Regions from separate parts of the Lactococcus sp. LG1267 genome, predicted to be linked through region 1. Evidence: predicted binding sites of a transcription regulator. Region 1 holds the regulator's gene; the other holds the start of a gene.
What was found. The regulator Rex, encoded in region 1, represses fermentation and respiration genes when NADH is low (regulators of the CRP and FNR family bind a similar motif). The targets are predictions, from matches to a motif close to TTGTGAANTANTTCACAA.
Positions count from the first base shown of each region.

Region 1 (6,571 bases):
TTGAAGGAACAAAAGAGCAAGACACGTGGTCAAAAGATACTAATCAGTTAGCAATTCAAAAAGATGGTCAGCCTGAGTTATGGCTTCCAAAATATAATGCACAGGGTGAAAAATTTAAATATACAATTTCAAATGAAATTTCTGTTCCAGGATACAATAGCGAAAAAGTTGATGATACTACGTATAAAAATGTTAAACAATTTCAACCCCTTTCTCTTGAAGTAACTAAAGAAGATGGAAATGGGAAAAAGTTATCAGGTGCAGAATTTGAACTTAAAGATATTAATGACAACATCATTCCCGTTTTAAAAAATCCTAATGGTAGTATATTTACTTTTGATAATTTAAGTATCGGGAAATATACTCTTGAAGAAATTAAAGCTCCCGAAGGCTATGTTGTGCTTAAGCAAAAAATAGTAGTTGAAATTAAAGATGATGGTTCCGTATTTGTGGATAATCGTCAAGTTAGTGTAGAGGGTAATTTAATTAAACTGATTGTAAATAACCAACAAAAAGGAATGCTACCATCCACTGGTGGGAAAGGTCCGATAATGTATTGGATAGTAAGTGGTATCTTATTTATTCTATTACTCATTATAGGAAGTATCTATTTGTTAAAAAGGAGGGCTAATCGATAAAAGAATTTTATAGAAAAGATGAACGATTTGGATTTGTGACTAAATACGGTATTACACGTAATTTAATGAGGAGAAAATTATGAAAAAAAATACGAACATGCTGGTACAACTATTTATTACATTTTTAGCTGTATTATCCATAATAGCTATACCTACTATTAAATCAGTATTTGCTGAAGATATGACTAACTTTGACAAGAAAGAAAAAGTTAGCGTGACTATAAATAAAAGAATTTGGACTGATGAAACTCCTGATGAAGTCCAGAATACTGGTGAAGAAATGCCAGACTTTGGTGGAGAGCCATTAAATGGAGCTGAATTTACAGTTTATGATGTGACAGATAAATATTACGAATTATCTGAAGAAGAGGGGAGTGATCAAAAAAAGGTAGTAGAAGCAATTCAAGCTGATGCAGCTCAAAGCGCACCTTCTTATGCAACAAAAATTGATTCCAAAGTAACAACTGGTCAAGGACAAGCAACTTTTACTAATTTAGATATTAAAAATGCGTCGAATAGATACCATGTCTACTTATTCTTAGAAACTAAAACACCTAATAATGTAACTGTTACAAAGAAATCAACACCGATTGTTTTGGCCATGCCTATTTACAAAGTGGATGCAAAACAAGAATTTACAGACGAACTCAATACAAATATTCAACTTTATCCTAAAAATGAAACAGCTACAGATACAAAAGAATTTACCAATGTTGATTCATTCGAAGAAGTTACAGTAGGAGATCAAACTTTTGCAAATGTAACGATTGGAGATATTCTAAGCTATAAACTAACAATCAATATTCCTGCTAATATAGGGGACAGTAATGCAGTTACAAGCTTCAAAATTCATGATAAACCGTCTGTCGGTTTAGCTCTTAAGGACGAAACAGTCGAAGTCGGAGATCTTCAAAAAGATGATGATTATACGATTGACTTTGCAGATGGTGGCTTTACAATTGCCTTGAATTTGGAAAGTGATAAGGTAAAAGCACTAGCAGGTCAAAAATTGGAACTCAATTATGATATGCAATTGACTGCAGAAGTAAATCCTGATGAGCTTCAAAACAATAAAGCAAGTGTTCAAATTAATGATGAACCTGAACAAGAAATTACTCCTCCAATGCCAGTCGGTACAGGTGGCTATAAATTTGTTAAAAAGGATTCTCGAACAGGGAAAGAGCTATCAGGAGCTGAATTTGTGGTAGCTAATGCAGATCAAACAAAATTTGCTAAATTCGCAGCTCAAAAGAACTTAAAAGGTGAGTACGTGTTTGAAAGCTGGGTAGATAGCAAAGCTGCTGCAAGTCGAGTAATTTCAGACGATAAAGGCTCTTTGAAGGTTATTGGATTGGTCAATGGCGAATATATTTTAAATGAAGTTAAAGCTCCATCTTCAGATTATGTGTTACTGAAAGATGGTACAATTACTTTCACAGTTGAACATGGACAATATGGCACTTCTGAATTAGAAGTAATGAACACTCCTAAAGGCTTACTTCCTTCTACGGGTGGTGTCGGAACATATACATTCTTAATTGTTGGAGTAATCATGATGGCCACAGCAGCCTTGCTAGTTAAGAAAAATAAAAAACAATTATAATTATATAATATTGAATAAGGTTGGGACTCCAGCCTTATTTAACTTTAAAGATTTATGTACTATAAAAATAGGAAATTTAAATGAAAAAAAGAAATTTAACAAAGGAGAAAAAAGAAAAAAATAATCTTTTTTTTAAGCTTGTTATGCTAATCCTTTTCATATCAGGACTGATAACTTTCTTATACCCATTTTTATCAGATGCCATGAATAACTTTCACGATCAGAGTATTATTGAAAGGTATCAGAAGGAGTATTCTTCCTTAAATAAGCAGCAACAAAAAGCTCGTCAAAAAGAATTACAATTAAAAAATGAGCAACTTTTAAAAAATAATAAATTGACAAATATTCCCGGTATGGGACTAGTTAAAGATCCTTTTGAGGAGGCGACAAAGGATGCTCGTGATCCAGGACAAGAATATTTTAAGAACCATATGCTTGGTGCAATATTTATTCCAAAAATTAAAGTAAGCTTACCAATATTTGACGAGACTAATGATCTATTACTTGATAAAGGCGCTACAGTACTTCAGGGAACATCTTTTCCTATAGGTGGTAAAGGAACTCATTCTGTAATCACAGGTCATAGCGGGTTACCAGAGAAAAAATTATTTACTGATTTAGAAAAATTGAAAAAAGGAGATGTATTTTATATTACAGTTGCTGGTAGTAAGCTTGCCTATCGTATTAGTAATTTTAAAAAAGTTCTACCAACCGATTTAGACAGTTTAAAAATAACAGAAAATATGGATCAAGTCACTTTAGTAACGTGTACTCCGTATATGGTTAATACTCATCGTCTGCTGGTGACAGGGCTCCGTATTCCTTATAATGAAGAAGATTTAGAAAAGCAAATAAATTCAACAAAAAAATATAATATATTAAAATTGGTAATAATTTTAATTTTAATTTTAATTTTTTTGTTAATAGTTATTTATAAAATATGGAAAATGGTAAAATCGTATTTAAACAATAAGGATTAAATTATTGAAAACAAATAATAAGTTATCTTGAAAAATTGGACCTTTGTTAGAAAGTACAAAAATTAGGGAGAGGTAATTGCATACTATTAACCTATATTGTTTATAATATCAATATAAACAAAAATTTCGTCACTATTTTTAGTCAAACCAGCAACCTTGCTAAGAGTGATAAAATTTATGTGACTGTGTTTCATAATTTCTATGAGTATCAAATGGTCAAAAATAAAGCTGTTAAGGGTGCATAGGTAGAAGTAGCTAATAGTGAAGTTAAGGGAGCACTAAGGCGTATGAGGGAAGTGTGAGCACAGTATATCGCCGTTTGATCAAAACAAGTCTTTTAAATGATAGTAGTAAGACAATGAATTTAAGTATGACCTAGAATGTACGCATAGATAATTTGATATCCAATTGGTAAATGTAATGGTAAAGAGGTGTAACACATATTAAAAATTTATTATAGAAAAAAGTGTAAATCCAGTCAAAAAGCTTTCATGTGGTTTGAACGTTATGGCATAGACTTTGAGAAGCGAGATATAAGTCAAATAACTGTGGATGATTTGCTAAAATTATTAACGCTAACGACAGAAGGGGTAAATGAATTAGTAAAAAATCCAGAAAGAATCAATCATAAAAATGAAGAAGAATTAGTAAAAGCATCAGATATGAATTTAAAAAATGCGCTGTACTACCTAAAAATGAATTCATTACTTTTTAAGACGCCAATTATTCTGGATGAAAATAACTACATAATTGGCTATAATTCTGATGAAATACGACGTTTTTTTCCGAGAGAGTATCGTAAATTTTTATCTGATTTATGATATTATGAAAAGATTGAGCAACTAATTAAAAAAAGCATGATTCAAAATCATGCTTTTTTCTGCACCTTGTCAAATATGATGTGTATGTAGATTTAATTTATTAAGAAACAGATAAACAGATGACTTTTTCGAATTCATAGAAAGCGTGCCTGAAAGTTTATCTGAGGATTTCAAAAGGAGCTGTTGTTATCTATTTAAATACAAGTAGTGTAGTCTTGTTTCGCTATATTGGCCCCTCTCTAGGATAAGAAAAACCTTTGCAAACTCATCAAGTGTGTTCCTTCTGGCTTTGGTTGTTTTTACCACCTCAGAAAAAGATTTTACTCCAACAGATACTTGTTAAACGCAACTAAAAAACCGTCTTAGGACAATTTTTTACACACTAATGTAACTCTTTTTTTACAATTACCACTACATAGTTGGTAGAACTCTTTATTTTACGTCATTATTTGACATAAAGAATAATAAGGTTTGAAGTTCTTTCGTTAAGTCAATTGACTGAACAACGATATCTTCTGGAACTTGTAAGCGCAAAGGTGAAAAATTAAGGATACCCCGGATACCTGACTTAACTAGTATATCTGCAACTTCTTGAGCGTTCTCTTTATTTACAGAAATAATTGCTGTTTTAATTTTTGAATCTTTAATATTTTTAGAGAAGTCAGCGATGTCGTAGATAGGAACACCTGTAGAAGTCGTTGTACCAACGAGTGGATTTTCTGGAACATCGTAAGCTTGGGTAACGCGCATTTTATTACGGTTTTGGAATTCATAATTGATAAGAGCACGTCCAAGGTTACCGACTCCTACGAGTGCGATATGTGTTTCCTGATCTTGTCCGAGCAATTCTCCAAAGAAATCACGCAAAACACGGGTTTCATAACCATAACCTCGACGTCCTAGCTCACCAAAGAGTGAAAAATCGCGACGAATCGTCGCCGCATCCACACCAATTTTTTCCGAAATAAGTTGTGAGTTGGTGCGTGTTACTTGTTCATCAACTAAAAGTTTGAACAAGCGATAATATTGAGGCAAACGTTTTGCAGTTGCCTTGGGCAGTTGTTTATTAACTTGGGAGCCAGCCATGTTATCTCCTTTACATAGTCTTTGTGAATATTTTACCTTTTTTAAGGGGAGGTTGTCAAACAATTCTTTCTGGAATTATGCGGTTGAAGAAAGTTTGTGAAAAAATCGAATAAAATTTAACAAAGAAAAAGAGAGCAGCTCTCTTTTCACTTCAATTTATTTTTTCATTTAGTCCATCGAGTAAGCGAATCAATTCTTTCAAATCTGAATTGAGCAGTGTACTTCTTAAATAGGCATATTGAACATGAAAAATTTGCTTATCTTCAGGTATTAGTGGTATCTTTATAAGACTATTCATATCAGCAAATGGAAGAAAATCAGTCATTAAAGTTATACCAACATTTGAGTTGACAAGTTGCCCAATAGTATGGATATCCGAAAAATTAAAGAGAACGTTTGCTTTTTTCTTGTATTTTTCATTCAAATTTTGGAAAGCTTCCATATGGACAAAACTTTCATCAAGCAGGATAAACGGATAATCCAAAGCTTCTTTAAATGAAATTTCTGGCCGTGAGGCAAGCGGGCTATCTTTAGAGACAAAGATATAAAATTCACGTTTATAAAGTAGTTTCACAAAAAGGTTGGAATGCATCAGAGGAGCAATGCTGCCTATAAGGCTAAAATCGATTGTACCAGAGATGAGTTTGGCTAGAAGTTCTTCCGAACCGCCAGATACTAAGTCAAACTTAGATAAGAAACTAATTGCATCCTTATCATTTAAAAGCTGGGCTAGGATTTTTGCTCGAATTATAGGAGGGAAACCAATATGATTTTGATGATTTTTAGAATGCTCGATGGCTCTTTGCGTTAGTGCCAACTCTTCTAAAATACTTTCGATATGAATCTTCAATATTTTTCCTTCATCTGTCAGGATAACTGTCCGGTGGGAAGGATCTTTATATATTAAGTTACAGTTATAATATTGTTCCAATCTCTTTACGGCATAGGTAATTGTCGGCTGACTTACCCCAAATTGATTGGAAACAGCGGTAAAAGACAATAAGTATCCTAAGGCATTAAAATACTCGAAATCATGCAAGTTCATTAGTCTAAACGCTCCTTTGACCCTTATATTCTATCACAAGTTTAGTAATTTGTTATAAATAATATTTATCGTAACCCAAAGGTTTGACTATAATTTTTTATAAGTATTAAAATACATCTTGTAAGAATTTCTTATAGGAATAATAAATTTGGAGGACGTACGAATGCGTGCACATGAAATCTTAAACAACCCTTTTTTAAATAAAGGAACAGCATTTACTATGGAAGAACGTAAGGAACTTGGCTTAATCGGTCTTTTGCCACCTTATATTCAAACACTTGAAGAACAAGCAGAACAAACTTACCAACATTACTTGGAAAAACCATCTGATTTGGAAAAACGTCATTTCTTGATGGAAATCTTCAATACAAACCGTACTTTGTTCTACTATTTGTTTA
Region 1 covers NZ_CP071295.1:1,631,339-1,637,909, reverse strand. The annotation lists gene J0J33_RS07985 (SpaA isopeptide-forming pilin-related protein) at 1-638, shown strand, start outside; gene J0J33_RS07980 (SpaH/EbpB family LPXTG-anchored major pilin) at 718-2,241, shown strand; gene J0J33_RS07975 (class C sortase) at 2,322-3,221, shown strand; gene J0J33_RS07970 (ArsC/Spx/MgsR family protein) at 3,713-4,042, shown strand; gene J0J33_RS07965 (redox-sensing transcriptional repressor Rex) at 4,475-5,128, opposite strand; gene J0J33_RS07960 (LysR family transcriptional regulator) at 5,280-6,173, opposite strand; gene J0J33_RS07955 (malolactic enzyme) at 6,337-6,571, shown strand, end outside.

Region 2 (6,571 bases), 330 kb from region 1:
AGTGTGAGACATATGTTACTCAGCGTACAGGTTGTTAGATTATTTATTATAAGTTTTATAAGTTACTAGGCCTTTCTATAGATGTACTTTGTGAATAAGATATGGCTGATACCATAGAAAAGAATACTGCAAGAGAGGAGTACAATAGCACCAATCCAGAGGGATTCTCTCTCAAAGAGAAAGTTCCCAGAAGTTGACCAAGAATTTTCACCGCTGGAAAACTGCAAGACAGTATTAATGTTTAAGTAGGTTAAAGGGATCCATTTAACGATTGTTTTCATCGCTTCATGCGTATGGATAACAGAATAAGTGACCAGCAGTAAAGCGATAATCGCTGAAGGAATATAAGCTTTTCTGATAAACTGTGAGAGGAGCTGTCCTAAACTTGTAATAAATAGGATGGCCAGAAGCAGATAGAGCAGGCGCCAGAGCAACTCCTCGCCCTGAAATACATCATAAATCGCCCCAACGACAAAGTTAGGAAAGTTCCAAGAGCCCATGCCAAACTGGAGTCCAGCGATGAGCGCAAAAACCAGCAAGGCAGAAAGAATAAGTAGGAGTACAAAGCCAGCAGGGATAAATAGATGTTGGAAATGAAGCATTTTTTTATCCTTTTTCATCAAATGGTAATAGCGCAAACCGTTTGGCATCTCCATTGCCAAGGTATCTCCACAGATAAAAGTCAGCAGGATTAGACCATAAAGTCCACCTAAGCCAATCAAAATATAGAGGGCGGCGCCGATGCTGGATGGGTTTACCCCTGGAGCTTGAGTAAAGTCTTGCCCACTGTCTAGGACTTGGTGGTACCATTTGGAAGTTGCCTTGAAATACTCATATCCCCCACCAAAAGGAACCTCTTCACCATTTTTTTGTGCTTCCTCTAACTTTTTAATTCTTTGTTCATTATAAAGGTTATCTAAACGCCAGAATTCATTGTAATTATTTACTTCTAATGCTTGAAGTTTTGCCTTATCTAATTTTAACTCATCATTGAGTTCTCTTAAGAGTTCTTCAGCGTTTTCTGGAGGATCTCCAGATTCAATAAAACTTTTGAGTTCCCTGATACTTTTTTCGCTGGCTTTGATATTTTCCTGTGTTGTATCTTCCAATCCTAAACCATTAGGGGGATGAGTTCCTACAGTTTTAAAAGCAACAAACTGAAAGATTAGGCCGATGAACAGTAAGGAAATCAGGACTTTATTTTTATTACTGCTTACAAATTTTTTTAGTATAAACATATTTTTTCCTCATGAAAAGAACGAAGGGAAACATATGCTATTTTCCCTCTCACCATTTTTTCATTTGCTTAGTAAGTATGATAAATGTAGTCTTGATAGTAACGCGTTCTGTTTCTGTTAAGATAGAGAGGTGTTACTCTGACTCTATAGCCATTTCTGACCCTTAATTCACGGTAATGTGTCTGTAGAAGACTTCCTCTGACATTGTATACTCTTTGTCGAACAACAGTTCCTACCCAGACTCGAGGTGCAGACCTTTGAATGTCATTCGCTTGTACTAAAGCAGGACCTGACGTGAGTGCAAGAGCTGTGAGAGCAGTAATAAGCAGTTTTTTTAGTTTTTTTGTTTGACATGTAATTTACTCCTTTTTCTATAAATATTGATGTTATATTGAGTGCTTCCTTTCAATGCCTAACATCTTTTTTGCCTTACACTATATAAGACGTAAATACATCTTACTTTTCACTAAAAATATACCTTGTAGAATATAAAACAAAAATATCTTATTATTCTAAAAAGACAGTGTTATTTTCCCTTTTCGTAAGTTAAGCGCTTTATTTATGGTATATTTACTCTATAATTTTGAGTTGCATTGAAGGAGAAAAGAATGGAAATTGGTGTAGTAAAAGACTTGAAACAAGGGGAAGCACGAGTCGGAATGACGCCGGAAAATGTAAAAATTTTGGTAGAGGCCGGGCATACGCTATATGTCGAAAATAATGCAGGTTTTGGTGCTGGTTTTCCAAATGAGCAGTATATCGCAGCGGGAGCCAAGATAGTGGAACGTGAAGAAGCATGGGAAGCAGAAATGATGGTTCGCGTAAAAGAGCCCTTAGAGGAAGAATATCAATACCTTAAAGAGGGACAAATAATCTGGGGATTTTTACATTTACCTGCAAATAAAGCTTGTGTTGAAAAAATGATAGAAATGAAGGTGACTGCTTTTTCGGCTGAAAATATCGCTACAGAGGGAACTTTTCCATTACTCAAACCCTTGAGTGCAATTGCGGGACGACGTGCCGTTAATATTGGACAATATTATCTGGAAAAACAACACGGGGGACAAGGAATTCTACTTCCAGGCATTCCCGAAAGTGGTATCGAGGCAGGACATATCGTTATATTTGGTGGTGGTACTGCAGCTGAAAATGCAGCAGATATTGCTTTGAGTATTGGTTGTTCCGTCCTTATTTTAGAGCTGAGTGATACACGTATTCAAGAGCTGGAAACGCGTTACGCTGGTAAAAAGCTGCAGGTCGTCAAGTCAACAACCGAAGCACTTGAAGAGCACATAAAAAAAGCAGACGTTTTTATTTCAACAATTCTGATTCCTGGGGCTAAACCACCAAAGCTTGTGAAAGAGTATATGGTCAAATCAATGAAACCAGGTGCTGTGATTGTTGATATCGCTATTGATCAAGGAGGGACGGTTGAAACTATTGATCACGCAACGAATCATGCAGAACCGGTATTTACAAGACACAATGTCATTCATTATGCAGTGCCAAATATGCCAGGGGCAACACCTCGGACTTCAACTCTGGTAATGTCTAAAGGGAATATAGAATACTTGAAGCAGATTGCCGACAATGGTTTAGAAGAAGCACTTAATCTTAGTGAATCCCTTCGCTCTGGTATGAGTATCTATAAAGGAAAAATAGTGTCGCCTGCGTTGGCTGATTCGATTGGTCTTCCTTATACAAAAATTAAGTAAAGATTATTGGGGCTTCCCAATGATCTTTTTGCTTGCATGAAAGGTATGGAAGCGTATAAACCTTGAAATATGGTATAATGAGACAAAGATTATAAATAAAAGAACAGGAAGGTATTTGTTTGGCTAGACATTCCGTAGAATTTAAGTTGGAAAATCCAGAAGATGCAGTTTTACTTTTTGGTTCACAGGATAAAAATGCACAGTTGATTGAATCTCAACTTGCTGTTGATATAAACTATCGCGGAGAGCGCGTACAGATTTTTGCTGATAATGAAGTAGCGCCTGAGCAAGCACGTAAAGTTTTACAGGCTCTTTTAGTTTTGATTTCTCGTGGTTTACCTGTCCATAGCTCTGATGCGATGATTGCAGTTAAAATGGTGCTTGAAGATAATATCGAAAATTTCATTACACTTTATGAAATCGAGCTTACTAAAGATGCTGTTGGTACACCAATTCGGTTAAAAAATGTGGGGCAAAAGCTCTATGTAGACAGTGTGAAGCAGCATGATGTCGTCTTCGGCATTGGTCCTGCGGGGACCGGGAAAACCTTTTTGGCTGTCGTTATGGCAGTCCAAGCATTGCGTAATGGTCAGGTGAAACGCATTATTTTGACACGTCCGGCTGTAGAGGCTGGTGAAAATCTGGGGTTCTTACCGGGAGATTTGCAAGAAAAAGTAGATCCTTATCTGCGCCCTGTTTATGATGCACTCTTCCAGATTTTAGGAAAAAATGCAACGGAACGTATGATGGAGCGTGGGATCATTGAAATTGCACCTTTAGCTTACATGCGTGGACGTACTTTAGATGATGCCTTTGTTATCTTGGATGAAGCGCAAAACACAACAACGATGCAAATGAAAATGTTCCTGACACGTTTGGGCTTCAACTCAAAAATGATTGTCAATGGTGATATTTCACAGATTGATTTGCCGGCTAAGGCTAAATCTGGTTTGATTGACGCAAAAGAAAAACTTTCTGGTTTAAATAGTATTGATTTTGTCTACTTTACAGCTAAGGACGTCGTTCGTCATCCTGTTGTAGCTCAAATTATTAATGCTTACGAGAAAAAAGGAGAGTAAGATGTCTGAAGGTTATGTTCTCGACTTACGTAAAATATTAGGCCCGCGCCCACTTGTTGTTGCATGTGCTAGCATAATTATCTATAATGAAGATGGAATCTTGCTTCAGAAACGTAAGGATACAGGGTGTTGGTCTTATCATGGGGGTTCAATCGAACCTGGAGAAACAGCAGAAGAAGCTGCGAGCAGAGAGCTTTTTGAAGAGATAGGTTTGACTGTAGGAAACATGGAGCTATTTACCGTATGTTCTGGAGAGGAATAGCATTTTTGCTATCCAAATGGTGATGAAGTTCATATTGTAGATACTGTTTATGTCAGCAAGGATTTTTCAGGTCAAATAGTTTTTGAAGAAAGCGAAGTTCTGGATGCACAATGGTTTGCATTTGACCAATTGCCAGAAAATATTATGCCTTCAACAAGAACACCGCTCTTAGATTTTGCGAAAAAAATGAGAGAGAACATCGAAAATATATAAGGGAAAAGAATGTATATAGAATTAGTTGATGAAACAGGAAAAGTTTCAAAAGAAATTATTGAGCAAACTGAAAAGTTATTAAGCTTTGCTGCAGATTATATAAAGCTTGCCGACTCAAAAGAAATGTCTGTTACTTTCGTTGATAATGCGCGGTCACAAGAAATTAATCTGGAATATAGAGAGAAAGATGCACCGACGGATGTTATTTCGCTTGAATATAAGCCTGATGAAGATGAGTTTTTCTTTGATGAAGATATGGATATTCCAGAAGAGTTGATGGATGAGCTTGATCCTTTTATTGGTGAGCTCTTTATCTCAATCGATAAAGCTGCCGAGCAAGCAGAAGATTATGGGCATTCCCTTGAACGTGAATATGGCTGGTTAGCTGTTCATGGCTTCTTACACATTAATGGTTACGATCATTATTCTCCAGAAGAAGAAGCAGAAATGTTCGGACTTCAGGAGGAGATTTTGACTGCTTATGGACTTAAAAGATAACGAAAAAGATGTAAAAATTTTTAATAAGGAAGACTTTGCGGACGGTGAAGTCCCAGAGAATACCCAGCGCAAACGTTGGAAAAATACGAATGTTATTTCCAGCATGGAGTTCGCAATTACGGGTATCTGGACAGCTTTTAAAGAAGAAAGAAATATGCGCAAGCATACACTTTCTGGTGTGTTGGCTTTGATCCTAGGTGTTGTTTTGCAAATTCAAGAATTTGAGTGGCTTTTCCTTTTTCTTGCCATCTTTTTAGTCTTTATGGCAGAGCTCTTCAATTCGGCTATTGAGAATGTGGTTGATTTGGCTGCTGATTACCAGTTTCATTTGCGCGCCAAAAGAGCCAAAGATATGGCTGCAGGAGCTGTTTTAGTCATTTCTGGTTTTGCCGTGATTGTTGCTGCGTTTATCTTCTTACCTAAAATTTGGCACCTTTTCTTTTAAACTCAACGGCATAAGGAAAAGGTTTTGATTTCCTGAGCCCCTCCTTGTTTTAAGACAGCTATAGCATGTTGGAGCGTCCGACCGGTAGTATAGACGTCATCCACCAGTAAAATTTTATCTGGTACTTTTACCTTTGCTTTTAAAGTAAAGGTATTTTTGTTTTTAAGACGTTCATTTCTGGTGCGTGTATTTTGTGCAGGACCCTCTTCTTTTTCCAAAAGAGAAGAGAAGGGGAGGGAGTGTAGAAGCGCAATAACTTGATTGAAGCCCCTCTCCTGAAAACGTTGCTTACTCACAGGAATTGGAACAATTGTATAGCCTCTTTCTGTTTTAAAATATTTGTTAAAAACATGATGTAGGCGATAATCTCCCAAAAATTTGTAACGACTAAAGAATTCTTCCATGGCTGTATTATAGGTAAAGACAGCTTGATGATTTACAATAATGCCTTCCTTTTCCCAAATCTTGCAGTCAGAGCAGACGCCCTTTATGTCTGGCTTGTAACAGCGGCTACAATAAGGTGGAGTAATCAGTTGAAACTTATTGTGACAGGTTGTACAAAGTCCGGGAGAAGAGTCTTTTAAGAGAAAAAGTTGATGGAAAGTGGGTTCAATAGTGTATTCAGTATGACAAAGCAAACAAATCATTGGAAACCTCCTGCCTTATTCATATTTCTGATATTTTTATAAGCTTCCAACATTGCTGTTGTTTTTCCTAAATGAAAGAAAAACACTTTGCCGTCAGGTCTTTCGGTACTTCGACCTACTCGTCCAGCAATTTGGATGAGGCTTGATCTTGTGAAATTATGGTGATGACTTTGAAATACAAAAACGTCAACCTTAGGAAAAGTTACACCACGTTCTAAAATAGTCGTTGAGACAAGGATAGAAATATTGCCCTGGCGAAAACGTTCCACAGCCTCTAAGCGTTCAAGACTCGTTGAAGCAACAAAGGCAATTTCTTCATGAGGAAAACTACTCTGTAAGTCTTGGTTCAGTTTTTCTCCCAGTCTTATTTCAGGGACAAAGATAAGTAATGGGAAACCAGATTCGCGTTGTTTTTTGACCATTTTATAAAACTTGCTCTGCCAAAAAAATTGTGGGAGTACCAATGGAAAACCA
Region 2 covers NZ_CP071295.1:1,300,027-1,306,597, forward strand. The annotation lists gene J0J33_RS06445 (ATP-binding cassette domain-containing protein) at 1-59, opposite strand, end outside; gene J0J33_RS06450 (hypothetical protein) at 66-1,238, opposite strand; gene ald (alanine dehydrogenase) at 1,847-2,953, shown strand; gene J0J33_RS06460 (PhoH family protein) at 3,073-4,032, shown strand; partial or broken gene J0J33_RS10945 (NUDIX hydrolase) at 4,034-4,507, shown strand; gene ybeY (rRNA maturation RNase YbeY) at 4,517-5,005, shown strand; gene J0J33_RS06475 (diacylglycerol kinase family protein) at 4,989-5,450, shown strand; gene J0J33_RS06480 (ComF family protein) at 5,453-6,097, opposite strand; gene J0J33_RS06485 (DEAD/DEAH box helicase) at 6,094-6,571, opposite strand, start outside.
Region 2: the regulator Rex is predicted to act here: its motif matches at 1,718-1,735, upstream of ald (alanine dehydrogenase).